DNA from 3 places in the Rossellomorea sp. GCM10028870 genome. Region 2 is predicted to be linked to each of the others. Evidence: riboswitches for the same ligand, from Rfam matches in the RefSeq annotation. Region 2 holds a riboswitch; each other region holds the start of a gene.
What was found. Region 2 has a riboswitch for S-adenosylmethionine ahead of ACFQWC_RS08865 (2,3-diketo-5-methylthiopentyl-1-phosphate enolase). Riboswitches for the same ligand answer to the same signal wherever they lie in the genome.

Region 1: another riboswitch for S-adenosylmethionine. It lies ahead of metK (methionine adenosyltransferase); the one in region 2 lies ahead of ACFQWC_RS08865 (2,3-diketo-5-methylthiopentyl-1-phosphate enolase).
Region 3: another riboswitch for S-adenosylmethionine. It lies ahead of ACFQWC_RS05355 (YezD family protein); the one in region 2 lies ahead of ACFQWC_RS08865 (2,3-diketo-5-methylthiopentyl-1-phosphate enolase).

What each region holds. Positions count from the first base shown of each region.
Region 1 is NZ_JBHTGN010000006.1:167,359-172,400, forward strand. Features, by position in the region: gene ACFQWC_RS21335 (tetraprenyl-beta-curcumene synthase family protein) at 1-145, opposite strand, end outside; gene ACFQWC_RS21340 (alpha/beta fold hydrolase) at 160-963, opposite strand; gene ACFQWC_RS21345 (gamma carbonic anhydrase) at 1,049-1,564, shown strand; gene metK (methionine adenosyltransferase) at 1,802-3,004, opposite strand; SAM riboswitch class I at 3,216-3,359, opposite strand; gene pckA (phosphoenolpyruvate carboxykinase (ATP)) at 3,689-5,042, shown strand, end outside.
Region 2 is NZ_JBHTGN010000001.1:1,716,914-1,721,955, reverse strand. Features, by position in the region: gene ACFQWC_RS08875 (carbon-nitrogen family hydrolase) at 1-202, opposite strand, end outside; gene ACFQWC_RS08870 (pyridoxal phosphate-dependent aminotransferase) at 324-1,508, shown strand; SAM riboswitch class I at 1,559-1,661, shown strand; gene ACFQWC_RS08865 (2,3-diketo-5-methylthiopentyl-1-phosphate enolase) at 1,775-2,989, shown strand; gene ACFQWC_RS08860 (2-hydroxy-3-keto-5-methylthiopentenyl-1-phosphate phosphatase) at 2,989-3,651, shown strand; gene ACFQWC_RS08855 (methylthioribulose 1-phosphate dehydratase) at 3,648-4,295, shown strand; gene ACFQWC_RS08850 (1,2-dihydroxy-3-keto-5-methylthiopentene dioxygenase) at 4,292-4,804, shown strand; gene ACFQWC_RS08845 (aspartyl-phosphate phosphatase Spo0E family protein) at 5,017-5,042, shown strand, end outside.
Region 3 is NZ_JBHTGN010000001.1:1,016,284-1,021,325, reverse strand. Features, by position in the region: gene sat (sulfate adenylyltransferase) at 1-258, opposite strand, end outside; gene ACFQWC_RS05365 (sulfate permease) at 300-1,322, opposite strand; gene ACFQWC_RS05360 (phosphoadenylyl-sulfate reductase) at 1,381-2,079, opposite strand; gene ACFQWC_RS05355 (YezD family protein) at 2,179-2,334, opposite strand; SAM riboswitch class I at 2,421-2,526, opposite strand; gene ACFQWC_RS05350 (MaoC/PaaZ C-terminal domain-containing protein) at 2,691-3,092, opposite strand; gene ACFQWC_RS05345 (MaoC family dehydratase N-terminal domain-containing protein) at 3,089-3,538, opposite strand; gene fabG (3-oxoacyl-ACP reductase FabG) at 3,560-4,318, opposite strand; gene ACFQWC_RS05335 (acyl-CoA dehydrogenase family protein) at 4,340-5,042, opposite strand, start outside.

The DNA.
Region 1 (5,042 bases), on a different contig from region 2:
TACTGGCAAGGGCCTGGCTTCTCAATTCCTGATTGGGGATCGCTTCTGCACGCCTCTTCCACTCATCTAACTCTTTATGAACAATCGGAAAAACATTTCGGTATACTCTTGTCATTAACGAAAAGGGATCACTTGGAATGGACACCTTTACCACCTCTTTTACAAAATGTATCCTAGCGCTTTCAAACGACTTTCAATGAAAATTTTGGAGTACTCAAAGATATCTTCTCGTTCTGGTTCATTATAGATTTCATGATAGCACTTCGGCCATTCTTTGTAATGCATTTCAGATAAAGACAGTTCGTTGAACCATTTTTTCACTGCTTTTTTATCGACGATTTTGTCATCACCAGCCTGCAACACGAGCAGTGGAACGTCAGGCATTTTTTCCAGGTTTATAAAAGCCAGTTTGATCGCATGGGCGAGCTCCCTGTACCAGCGGACGGACACCTTGGTGATATAGAGTGAATCGTTGCTGTCAATTTCACGTACGTCTGCATTTCTTGTTGCCATATCGATCGTTAACCCGGATGGAAACTTCACCATGGGAGCGATCTTATTCAAACCGTGGGACAAGAGCTCGATCGGTTTTGAAGGGGTCGTGACCAAGCCTAAACAAGGTGAGGACAAGATCACACCTGCCAGGTTCACATGGGATTCCTGAAGCATACGCACCGCAACAAGCCCCCCCATACTATGACCTATCATAAATACTGGTAATTCAAATTGATATGCTGCCTGTACCCAATCTTTCACTTCCACTATATATTCATCAAAGGAATCAATATGTCCTCTTTTACTTCTTGAGGTCATACCCTGCCCCGGTAAATCCCCCATTATGACATGATAGCCTGCTGCACGCCACATTTCAATGAGCCAACCGTACCTGCCATGATGTTCCATTGCTCCATGAATGATGACGATGACTGCCTTTGCTTCTTGATCTGTTTCCCATTTCCACATGGCAATCCCTCCTTTATAGTTCTCTAATTGATTGAATTCTGCTACCATTTATTATAGTAAATATTATTGAAAGGGGTAGTAAAAAATGCTCTATCCGTATCATGATAAAAAACCAGTCATCTCTCACTCAGCTTACATTGCCGATTATGTGACCATCTCCGGGGATGTCGAGATCGGGGAAGAGTCCAGTATTTGGTTTAACACCGTCATCAGAGGGGATGTCGCTCCAACGAAAATCGGTAATAAAGTAAATATACAGGATAATTCCATTCTCCATCAGAGTCCAAATAACCCTCTTATTCTTGAAGATGAAGTAACCGTCGGCCATGGAGTGATTCTACATAGCTGCAAAATTCGAAAGAAAGCGTTAATCGGTATGGGATCCATTATTCTCGATAATGCTGAAATTGGTGAAGGAGCTTTTATTGGAGCAGGAAGCCTTGTTCCTCAAGGGAAAGTCATTCCTCCTAATACGCTGGCATTCGGCAGGCCAGCAAAAGTAGTGAGAGAGCTAAACGAACATGATATTAGCGAAATGAAGCGCATTTCCAGAGAATACGCTGAAAAAGGACAATATTATAAAAGCATCAAACCATTTTAACTTCTTATACTTGGGATACCCCATCCTTCATTAGATTACTCATGTAATATTTTCAGGTGTAACACGTGTGATTGTTTCCTCGAACAGGTTTTATCTGCCGTTTTAGAAATATATCTGCCAGTATCGGGATATGTCTGCCATGTGACACAAACTAATAAATTTCGCCGAATCAATTAGAAATGCCACTCATCAAAAAGAGACCAACACCCATAGAGTGTTGGTCTCTTTGATCTTATCTTATTCGCCTAACGCTTCTGCTTTTAATGCTTCAGCTTTGTTTGTACGCTCCCAAGGAAGATCAATATCGTTACGGCCGAAGTGTCCGTAAGCAGCTGTTTGCTTGTAGATCGGACGACGAAGGTCCAGCATTTTGATGATGCCAGCAGGACGAAGGTCAAAGTTGTTGCGGACAACATCAATCAATACGTCTTCTGATACTTTACCCGTTCCGAATGTGTCGATTGAAATAGATACCGGTTGAGCAACACCGATTGCATACGCTAATTGAACTTCACATTTTTCAGCTAAACCAGCTGCTACAATGTTCTTCGCTACGAAACGTGCTGCATATGCCGCTGAACGGTCCACTTTCGTTGCATCCTTACCAGAGAATGCACCGCCACCATGACGAGCATATCCGCCGTATGTGTCAACGATGATTTTACGTCCTGTTAAACCTGCATCACCTTGTGGTCCACCGATAACGAAACGACCTGTCGGGTTGATGAAATATTTTGTTTGCTCATCGATCAGTTCTTTCGGTACAACCGGATCGATGACATATTCCTTCAAGTTACGCTGGATTTGCTCAAGCGTTACTTCAGGGTGATGTTGAGTAGAGATAACGATCGTGTCGATTCGAACCGGCTTGTCGTTTTCATCATATTCAACTGTTACTTGCGTTTTTCCATCAGGACGTAAGTAAGGAAGAATTTCTTCTTTACGAACTTCCGTTAAGCGACGGGAAATTTTGTGAGCAAGGGAAATGGGAAGAGGCATAAGCTCTTTCGTTTCATTACAAGCGAATCCAAACATTAACCCTTGGTCACCTGCTCCGATTGCATCGATCTCCTCATCCGTCATTTGTCCTTCACGGGCTTCAAGTGCCTGGTCTACCCCTTGAGCGATATCAGCAGATTGCTCATCGATGGATGTCAATACTGCACATGTTTCAGCGTCAAAGCCGTATTTCGCACGAGTGTAGCCAATTTCACGGATTGTTTCGCGAACGATTTTCGGAATATCGACATACGTACTAGTTGTAATTTCACCTGCAACAAGTACAAGACCCGTTGTAACAGACGTTTCACATGCTACACGAGCATTAGGGTCATTGGTAAGAATTGCATCAAGAATTGAATCAGAAATTTGGTCACAAATTTTATCTGGATGTCCTTCGGTTACGGACTCAGATGTAAACAGACGACGTTTAGTTGACATCAAGGTTCCTCCTTAAGCTATTTGTTAGACTTTGATCTAACAAAACATTAAACAGATACGGTACTCATTCCCTAAGTAGTATGAAGTAAACATGGTTTTTTTATAAAAAAATCATGAATTATGTGCATTTGATCCTCTATAAACAGAAAAAACCCTTCCTCATGATTAAAGCAATAGAGGAAAGGTTTCAGATCATAGCCGCGCCTTTTCTCTCTTATCGTTCAAGGTTCATAGACCTTGCCTCAGTTTAGCACCTTCGCTTAATCGGATCGTTTCAAAGTATAAGATCCATTCACTATTTAGCAGGTTGCTGGGTTTCATAGGGTCTGCTCCCTCCACCAGCTCAGGATAAGAGTATCCGTTCAAGGAACAATGATAACGTTTAGGACTAGAGGTGTCAACTTTTTTTCGAGTGACAGGTTTAACCAATCTTTTAGCCTCTTTTTATGACTTCAACCTATTTTTCTTCATTAAAATAACCTAATGGGGTAATGAGGCTAAACATTTAGATTTTTTCTTCATATATATAAGAAGAAACAAGCTGTATTTGGACGAAAAATGTGACAAAATGAAGACACATTATAAAATTAAATAAATAGTATAGACTAATAGCTTGATTGTGTTATACTATTTTTGTGAAGTAAGCGATGCCATTAAATAAATTTATATAAAGGAAGGGTTCTAATGAATTCAGTGAGCATGTCTAATGAATTAACAGAATTACTTAACGGTCAAAATATTCAGGAACAATTATCTGTTTCCCAACTAGTTGAAAAAGTCCTTCAACGCAATGAAGGCGTTTTAACATCATCAGGTGCAGTCAGAGCAGAAACTGGTAAATACACAGGACGCTCTCCTAAGGATAAATTTATTGTTGAAGAACCATCCACGAAGGATAAGATTGAGTGGGGTTCTGTCAATCAACCCATCTCTTCAGAATCATTCGATAAACTATATACAAAAGTGATCAATTACTTAAAAGAAAAAGAAGAAGTGTTCTCATTCCAAGGGTTCGCAGGTGCAGACCCAAAACATAGACTGCCGATTCAGGTTATCAACGAATTTGCTTGGCATAATCTTTTCGCTCATCAATTATTCATTCGCCCGACAGAAGAAGAGCTAAAGGGTCACCAATCAGAATTCACAATCGTTTCTGCTCCGAACTTCAAGGCGGATCCCGAAGTTGACGGAACTCATTCTGAAACATTTATCATTGTATCATTCGAAAGAAGAATTGTCCTGATTGGTGGTACTGAGTATGCAGGTGAAATGAAGAAATCGATTTTCTCTGTCATGAACTACGTGCTTCCTGAATCCGATATCCTTTCCATGCACTGCTCTTCAAACGTGGGACGCGAAGGCGATGTGGCATTGTTCTTCGGTTTATCCGGAACTGGAAAAACGACTTTATCCGCAGACCCTAACCGCCGTTTGATCGGCGATGATGAACACGGTTGGTCTCCAAACGGTGTTTTCAATATCGAAGGCGGCTGCTACGCTAAATGTATCGGTCTGACACGTGAGAAAGAGCCACAAATCTTCGATGCCATCCGTTTCGGTTCTGTCCTTGAAAATGTTGTCCTTGATGACAATTCCCGCATCCCGGATTATGAGGATAACACATTAACTGAAAACACTCGTGCTGCATACCCTCTTCAAGCGATGGAAAACATCGTTGAACCAAGTGTTGCAGGACATCCAAATACAATCGTATTCTTAACGGCAGATGCATTCGGGGTATTACCTCCAATCAGCAAACTGACGAAAGAACAAGCAATGTACCACTTCTTAAGTGGATATACATCGAAGCTTGCAGGTACGGAGCGTGGGATCACTTCACCACAAGCAACGTTCTCAACATGCTTTGGCTCACCATTCCTGCCACTTCCTGCAACTCGTTATGCCGAGATGCTTGGGAAGAAAATCGATGAGCACAATGCACAGGTATTCTTAGTGAACACCGGGTGGACTGGTGGAGAATACGGTGTTGGTAACCGCATGAAGTTATCTTACACTCGTGCTATGGTTCAAGCAGCTC
Region 2 (5,042 bases):
AAGAAGATGAATCTTTCGCTCCGTTATCAGCGATGTCATCCATTCTTGTAAGGTCATATCCAGTCGTCCAAAGCTCAGGCAGCACAACTGTATCACAGCCGTCATTCTTCGCTTTTTTAACCCATTGTTCTACTTTTTTCTTGTTTTCTTCAGGGTTTCCGAACACAATATCCATTTGTGCGAGACCTATCTTTTGAATCATTTGCTTCACCTCATTATAGACTTTTGGAATTTATTCCTTTACATTCTTTATTTTCCGTTATATCATTTGTGACTAGAATTTGAAAGTAATTAATTTTCAAAAAAATGTAGTGGGTGAGTATATGAAAACCTTTAGTAAGGCAAAACGTTTAGATTTATTACCTGAACAATTTTTCGCATCCCTTGCAAGTACAGTGAATGCGGTTGTGGAAGAGGGACATGATGTCATTAATTTAGGGCAGGGAAATCCGGATCAGCCGACTCCTCCACATATTGTGGAAAAACTGACAGAAGCAGCTGCTTCACCATCGAATCATAAATATCCTCCATTCCGTGGCTTATCGTCATTTAAAGAGGCGATTGCCGCCTTCTACCTCCGTGAATACGGTGTAAAAGTAGATTCGGAAACAGAGGTAGCTGTGCTGTTCGGAGGAAAGGCAGGTTTAGTTGAAATTCCTCAATGTTTATTGAACCCTGGTGATGGTGTATTAGTGCCTGATCCTGGTTACCCGGATTATTTATCCGGGGTAGCATTAGCAGAAGCCCGCATGATCAAAATGCCTCTCCGTGAGGAAAATGGATTTCTACCTGATTATCGAGAACAGTCTCGTGAAGAGTTAGAAAGTGCAAAGTTAATGTTTCTTAACTATCCTAATAATCCTACTGGTGCGATCGCTACAACCTCATTTTTTGAAGAAACAGTGAAACTTGCCGATCAGCATGATATTTGTGTTGTACATGACTTTGCCTATGGAGCGATTGGGTTTGATGGACGGAAGCCTATTAGCTTCTTGGAAACAGAAGGAGCCAAGGATGTTGGCATAGAAATTTATACATTATCGAAAACGTATAATATGGCTGGCTGGAGAGTGGGGTTTGCAGTGGGGAATAAGAGTGTCATTGAAGCGATTAACGTCCTTCAAGACCACCTATATGTGAGTCTGTTCGGCGCCATTCAAGAAGCGGCTACCACCGCCCTTTTAAGCTCGCAGGAATGCGTGAATGCATTAGTTTCAACATATGAAGAAAGAAGAAAACTATTAATCTCTGGTCTTCAGGAAATAGGGTGGGATGTAAAAGCTCCACAAGGTTCCTTCTTCGCCTGGTTAAAGGTGCCTGAAGGATTTACATCCGTAGAGTTCTCAACCTATCTACTTGAAAAAATCAAAGTCGCTGTTGCTCCGGGTGTTGGCTTTGGAGAATTCGGAGAAGGGTATGTACGTGTAGGTCTTTTATCCACAAACGATCGGATAAAAGAAGCGATTTCACGTATAGAAAGTTTAGAATTATTCCACAAAAGGGATTGACATAAGCTGAAAATGGTGCAATAATCCAACTGAAATAATGAATAATGAAATTCTTATCAAGAGCAGGCGGAGGGACCAGCCCGATGAAGCCCGGCAACCGACTTATTTTAGCACGGTGCTAATTCTTGCAGCTATATGGCTGACAGATAAGAAAGAGTGACGAATTCAAACCTCTTCTTATCTGGAAGAGGTTTTTTGTTTGCAGAGCTGATGAAATCAACATGCGGCTAAGAGTAGCTTTTTTTTCATAAGGAGGCAATACGACAATGAGTGAAGTGATAGCAACCTATCAACTAAAGGGAAAGAGCGGTTCATTCGAGAAAAAGGCAGAGGGGATTGCCTTGGGATTGACGGTCGGTTCATGGACGGACTTGCCGCTTCTGGAACAGGAACAATTGAGCAAGTACAAGGGGAGAGTCGTTTCCGTGAAGGAGTGGGAAGGCGAAGATGGTCCCCGGGGTGAGGTGCAGATTGGATATCCCGGGTATAACTATTCAAATGATATCCCAGCCATTCTTACAACGGTATTCGGTAAGCTTTCCCTGGATGGCGAAGTGAAATTAGTAGATTTAGAGTTTTCGAAAGACTTAAAAAAAACCTATCCTGGTCCACGATTTGGAATTGAAGGGATCAGGGAGTTAACAGGGGTACATAAAAGACCGTTGTTAATGAGCATCTTTAAAGGAGTGATCGGCAGAGATCTCACCTACCTGGAAAATCAATTAAGAGCCCAGGCTCTAGGCGGAGTCGATGCAGTAAAAGACGATGAAATTTTATTTGATAATCCACTGACACCCTTTTCTGAGAGAGTCAGCTTAGGGAAAAAAGTGCTGCACGAAGTGTTTGAGGAAACAGGGAAGAGAACGTTGTATGCAGTTAATCTGACAGGCAGAACATCACAATTACGGGATAAAGCAAGAAAAGCAAAAGAGCTTGGAGCACAGGCTCTATTATTCAATGTATTTTCTTACGGCCTCGATGTTCTCCAGGAATTGAGAGAGGACAATGAGATCGCATTGCCGATCATGGCCCACCCTGCCTTTGCCGGGGCTGCTGCAGCATCTCCTGCATATGGTGTGAGCTACTCTTTATGGTTAGGTAAATTATTACGAATGGCCGGAGCCGATTTTTCACTATTTCCATCACCATACGGAAGTGTCGCATTAGAGAAGAGCAAAGTTCTATCCGTAAGCCATGAGTTAACGAAGGAAGATGCCCACTTGAAAAGGGCATTGCCAGTACCTTCAGCCGGCATTCATCCCGCACTTGTTCCGCTTTTGGTGAAAGATTTCGGTATAGACTGTGTCATTAATGCAGGAGGGGGCATTCATGGTCACCCTGACGGAGCAAGTGGAGGAGGAAAAGCATTCGTTCAAGCTATCGATGCTGTTTTAAAAGGAACGTCTCTCAATGAGGCGGCTGAAACTCATGGTGAACTTCGCAAAGCCCTATCCCTATGGGGAGAGGAGGTAAAGGTGTAGTGGGTCATCCAATCATTTTCTGTGATTTTGATGGAACGATTACAGAAACAGATAATATCATCTCATTGATGAAAACCTTTGCTCCCCCAGCATGGGAACCTATCAAAGATGACATCTTAAATCAGTCGATTTCCATTAAAGAAGGTGTAGGCAAGTTGTTTTCACTTATTCCTTCATCCCAAAAAGACGAAATGGTTCAGTATCTATTAGATACTGCTGTCATACGTGAAGGGTTTAAGGAATTTGTAGACTACACAAAAGACCATGAGATTCCTTTGTATATCGTTAGTGGAGGAATTGACTTCTTTGTTCAACCATTACTAAAAGAATACGGGCCTTTTAATGGAGTTTTTTGTAATGAAGCAAGCTTTAACGATTCGGCCATAACGATTCATTGGCCACATCCATGTGACGATCACTGTGAAAGTAAAGGATGTGGATGCTGTAAGCCTTCTATTTTGAGAACATTGTCATTAACAGAAGACACGAAGGTCATTGTGATAGGGGACTCAGTCACAGATATCGAAATGGCAAAGCTTGGAGATACTGTGATCGCCAGAGACTATTTGGCCTATACATGCGCAGAAATAGGTATCCCCTATCATCCGTTTGAATCCTTTCATGATTGCATGGACGTCATTGAAAAAGGAGTGAAAATATGAATCCCTATCAATCGGAGTGGGAAGAACTCGCTGATATCAAAAGAGAACTGGCAGACAGGGACTGGTTCATGGGGACGAGTGGAAACCTTGCGATACGAGTGAGTTCTTCCCCTGCTACCTTCCTGGTCACGGCAAGTGGAAAGGATAAACGAAAGCACACAAAAGAAGATTTCCTCCTAGTGAATGCTCATGGTGAGGCCATTGAGGATACTCACTTAAAACCATCAGCCGAAACACTGCTGCACAGTCATATCTTCAAAGAAAGCTCAGCAGGTTGCAGCTTACATGTCCATACTGTGGCGAATAATGTAATCAGTGAACTGTATGGGGATGAAGGTATCGTCACATTTAGAAACCAAGAATTAATTAAAGCGTGGGATAAGTGGGAGGAAGATGATTCTTTATCCATTCCCATCATTCGTAATCATGCTCATATACCGACGCTTGCCGAGGAGTTTCAGTCCTTTATTAAAGCAGACAAAGGGGCGGTGCTCATTCGGAACCACGGTATCACAGTATGGGGACGAACCGGTTTTGAAGCTAAGAAACTATTAGAAGCTTGTGAGTTTTTATTTCAATATCAACTCACTCTTTTATCTTTAACGAACACGAGATCAATTACTAAAGGAGGAGTCAGATTATGACGACAATCAAAATCCAAGGGAAGAACCAAATCATTGATAATCAGGAAGAGGTAGTGAAGTATTTAAGTGAACAAGGAGTCATTTATGAGCATTGGAATATCGAAAAACTGGACGAAGGATTAAGGGACCAATTCGCTTTAACTGAGGATGATAAATCGGAAATCCTGTCTGTTTTTAAAGAAGAGATTGAAGATATCTCAGAACGAAGAGGGTATCGGTCCTGGGATGTAATTTCCCTTTCAGAGAGTACACCAAATCTTGAAGAGCTTTTAAAGAATTTTCAACAAGAGCATCATCACACAGATGATGAAGTCCGTTTTATAGTAAACGGCCATGGTGTATTTGTCATACAAGGTAGCGATGGTGATTTCTTTGAAGTACATCTAAATCCTGGTGACTTAATTTCAGTTCCTGAAAACATTCGCCATTATTTTACATTAAGTGAAGATAAGAAAGTAGTGGCTGTTCGTATTTTCGTCACTAAGGAAGGCTGGGTCCCAATCTATTAATATATGAGGATAGACAAAGAGTAGAATCTTTAGTCTATCCTCTAATTTTATTGGCGAGGAATTTTTGACGAAAAATGTCTAATTTAGAAACATTACTAGTAATTTTGTCTTGTTTTGCGAATCTATTTACTTTTCTGATAATACTTGGGATAATGCTCAAGTAATGATTTTACTTAATAAAGACTAGGAGCTAAAAAAGGAGTTTACAAGAAATGGGTCGTCTATTAAAAAAGAAATG
Region 3 (5,042 bases), 700 kb from region 2:
TCCTGCTTTTTCTTTTGCAATGGGCAAGGTAATCGGGATGCTCCACACGCTGCCGTTTCGCAAACGTAAACTTTCTACTACATGTTGATAATCAACTTCAGTCAAGAATCCATTTATAGGGCTGTATGCACCTATTCCAATAAGTTCCAAATCACTTAACGCGGTTTCGTCTAACGGGATCTCATGGAGAATATCCTCATAGGGCTCTTCTGGTAAATATGATTGAACAAGCGTTCCTCCGTGGGGCTGTAAACTCATCATTTATCCTCCTTAACATATTGTTTTAATCGGAATTAAGATTAAATTCCGCCTCCGTCTTCGTGAACGGATCGCCTTTCTTCATTGATCACTCGCATGAGGGATAGTGCTCCCACAGTTGCGATAATGACGCTTATTGGAACCACAATCGAATATAGATCGCTATCGATCACGAGCTTTACTAAAAAATATGAAATACTAAGTGAAATCAGGGGAGAGACCACCCATATTTTGACGATTTTTTTGACAATTTTCTTTTGCAGCATATGTTTGCCGTTCTTCGCCATCCCGAGGCCTATGATCGAGGACGAAGTAACCTGAGTAAGCGGAATCGGTAATCCATACAGTGAGCTCACCATCACAAGGATCGCTCCTGTAGAAGAAATGAGGATTCCTTCGGCTTTTGAATAGTGTGTAATTTTTTTCCCGTTTGTTTCCACTACTTTTTTCCCCAGTATGATAGCTCCGAGGGCAACGAATAAGCCACCCAGCCAAATCCCCCGAGAAGGAGACATTAAACCCGCACCCACTAATGGACCGACGGCGTTGGCTACATTATTCATCCCTGCCGAAAACGCTTCAAAGAATCCGGCGATAATCAAAAGGTACGCAAGCCACCTTTTTTCAAAATGGAAACCACGCTTTTCAAGTTTTACTAAACATATACCGAATACCCATGTAATCCCGAAGGCAATGACCGGGACAATCACCCAGAATGACATGATTGTTAAAAGTGATTTCACATATAGAACTTGATATGCGACTCCAACTCCTACAACCGCTCCTACCGTTACTTCACTTGTAGACAGCGGGATCCCTATCACATTTGCAAGGAACAAGGATATGGTGGCGGATAACAAAATGATGACCACGATTTTGATGGAGAGTACATGCTGCGGGATAATCCCTGAACTAATGGTTTTAACTACTTCTCCACCACCAAGAACAGCACCACTCAGGACACCTGCAGCGCAGATCCATAATGAATTCCTGATGTTTTTTATTGCTCCTGCACCATACGCAACCCCCATCGATGCTGCCGCTCCGCTGGCACCAATGTTCATAGCGAAGAACAAGCTTATGATCAGGGCGAATGTTTCAAGCAAAGAATGTCACCTCTTTTTAATGAAGACCGCATTCGGTTTTCCCTTTTCCTTTCCATCTACCGGAGCGGAGATCATTGATGTCTATGGATGGTGTTGTACAATGGAAGCATCCGATACTTGGATACCCCTGATCATGAAGTGGATTATAGGATAGGTTATGCTTATGGACATACCTCCAAATCTCCTTCCACGTCCAGTGAATCAATGGACAAATCTTAACTGATTGAAACTTGTCATCCTTATTGATGAATTCAACCTGACTTCTTGTAGGTGATTGTTCTCTTCTTAATCCTGAGATCCAAGCATTCCCTTTGGATAAGGAATCTTTTAAAGGGTCAAGCTTTCGAATTTGACAGCATTGATTGGGGTTTCTCTCCCACAACTTATCTCCATATGTTCCTGCTTGCTCTTGGAGCGTTAATTCAGGCTTTTTCATATGAATGGTGATACCAGGATACTTCTCCTTCACCTTTTCAATCGTTTCATAGGTTTCCTTGAAATGAACACCTGTATCAAGAAATACTATGGCTGCTTTCGGTTGCACTTTGGTTAGGAGATCGATTAATACAATCCCTTCAATGCCAAAACTGCATGCATATACGACACTTTCACCATAATGATCATACGTCCACTCAAGGACGTTAAGCGCTCCTTTATAGACCGGATCAATTTCAAAATTGATGGATGGTTTTTTCCAAGTTCGATAGGTTAACATGATACACCCCTTTCCCGCTCATCCAAACAAAAAGAGGCGATAACAAGATATAGGAATTTCCTTTATCTGTGTTATGCGCCTCTAGTTTGTCTAGTCAGCTTATTTAATTCGCACTTTCTCGTTTTTCTCCAATTGAATGACTTTACCGTCCTGAACCACAATTGTAATCGATCCAAAACTCATCGTCTTCAACATCGAAGTGATCTTTTCGACTACAACATCATAATCTGCTTCTTGATTTTTTTCTTTAGTCACATGATTCCCCCAATTTTTATCTTATCCAGAAAAACATGAATGAAAAAAAACAACCCTCCATTTTGGAAAGTTGTTCAGGTAAGGATACCTTATCTTCCAAAATGACTTCACATTTTGCTGGAATTAGCACCTTACATAACGTAGGTTGCTGGGCTTCGCAGGGCCAGATCCCTCCACCACTCTGGATAAGAGTTATTAATTTTAATATTCTAAATAATATCATATTCTACAAGGAAGTCAACCCGAGTTTCTCTATCGGATTTATGTCTTTTGGCTTATTTTTCTTGTAAAGCCTTCTTTCTCTTTATTTCTATTCGCTTTATTAACGCTATAGGACACTATTTTCACCTGAGTGATCAAAATAATTGAAAGATTAATTTACCCTCGATCACTTTTTTCTGGTCCTGGTTGACCGCAAAAACTTTAAAATGTATGAGATCATCCTGTTTTTCTGATACTTCTGCAATCAATGTAATGACATCGTTCAATAAAACCATCCCTTTAAACCGGACGGTGTACTCTTTGATATATCCTTCTTCATAAAGATCACTAAAAAGCTTGGAGACATTGCCCATCGTCCACATGCCATGAGCAATGACTCCTGGAAGACCCAGTTTATGCGCCTCCTCATCGATCGTATGAATGGGGTTATAATCCCCCGAGGCTCCTGCATATTTGATTAAGTCGATTCTCGAGACTGGACCTAACTCAACAAGGGGAAGGATTTCACCTATATTAAAGGATGATAGTTTAGTCATATTCCCAACCTCTCTTTAACCGCTTCAGTGATAATGACAATCGCTTCGGAAGTGAAAACCCTTTTCCCTCCTGAATCTTCACCGATGTCTTCTATTACAAGAAAACCAAGTGTTCCACCCGATCCTTTCCGTTCATAGTAATCTTTTATTTTCGTGTAACACTGAATACATTCCCCGACCTTCAGTGGTCTTTCATAGTGAAAAGATTGTTCACCATGAATTAACCCGACGTTCGGTAAATGAAAACCTTCAATCGTTCCATAGTCGAACACTCTGGGAAAAGTGGGGGGAGGGATATTCCCCCTGAACCTGGATCTCTTTCCTGCTTCTTTATCAACATAAATGGGATTGAGATCTCCAATGGCTTCGGCAAACTTACGGACCGCTCCTTTTTCCACACAATTTTCTACGGAAGTTGAGCGTTTACCAATATAAGATTCAAACATATCCTTCACCTCTTTCTCCCTTTAGGCTTTCGGCCCGCCAGCTACGTATAGGACTTGACCGTTAACGAATGACGAGCTTTCATCCGCAAAAAACGCCACTGCATTCGCTATATCTTCCGGCTGCCCGCTCCTTCCTACAGGAATTCCTTGAAGACTCGCTTCCACCAGTTGTTCAAAGGGTATTCCGATCCGCCTCGCCGTTTCTCTAGTCATTTCCGTTTCGATGAATCCGGGGGCGACTGCATTGGTCGTAATGCCCAGAGGTCCAAGCTCTATTGCCAGAGTTTTCGTTAAACCTTGAAGACCTGCTTTAGCGGTAGCGTAATTTGCCTGTCCGCGGTTACCGAGTGCAGAGGTAGACGAGATATTAATAATACGGCCATACCTGTTCTTCACCATATGACCTTGCGCTGCCTTTGCTACGTTAAATGATCCTTTCAAATGCACATCCATGACCGTTTGCCAATCGTTATCGGTCATTTTAAATAGCAAATTGTCTCTGATGACTCCTGCATTGTTGATGACAATATCAACGGAGCCGAAAGTTTCATAGACTTCGTTTATGGCCTCTTCTACTTCCCGGGATTCTATTACATTCGCAACTTTTGTATATATTTCATACTTTTTCAATTCCTCGCTGATTTCCAAAAGTGCCTCTTCATTCACGTCAATGATGGCAACCATTGCCCCTTCTTCTGCAAAGAGCTTTGCAATCGCTTTACCGATCCCCCGGCTCCCGCCTGTTACTAAAGCTACTTTTCCTCTAAATCTATCACCCATTCACATTACCTCCCTATTCCTTTAAACAAATTGGCCCACTTTTACATGCCCTTTTAATAGATTCCGTGAAATGATCAGTTTTTGAATTTCATCAGTACCATCATAAATCCGCCACAATCTTGCTTCACGATACCAGCGTTCGATGGGAAGCTCTCTTGTGTAGCCCATCCCTCCGTGAATTTGAAGGACCCGATCCACTACCCGATTGCCCATATTCGATCCGTACAGCTTGGCAATCGATGCAACATGGCGATTATCTTCTCCTTGATCCAGCGTGAATGCTGCATTTAGCACAAGCCATCTGGCAGCTTCAATTTCCACGGCAGAGTCAGCGATCTTCCATTGAATCGCTTGTCTATCCGCGATTGGCTTTCCAAATGTCTCCCTTTCCTTTGAATAGTCAATCGCCATTTGAAGTAAGCGTTCCGCTGCTCCTACCGCTTGTGCCCCTACAATCCACCGTGCGAACCCGATCCATTCCAGGCCAAGATTGTAGCCACCATCAATTTCACCCAGAATATTTTCTTCAGGCACCCGCACGTCATCAAAAAACAGACTGGCCGGTCCCCATTCCCCCATGGTATGAATGTATTCAGATGTCCATCCCATCCTACGATCGGCAATAAAACAGGTTACTCCGTCCCGACCCGTTCGCCGATGCTTTTCCTTATCGGTCACCGCCATGACCATGACAAAGTCTGCTTCATTTCCGCCCGTAATAAAG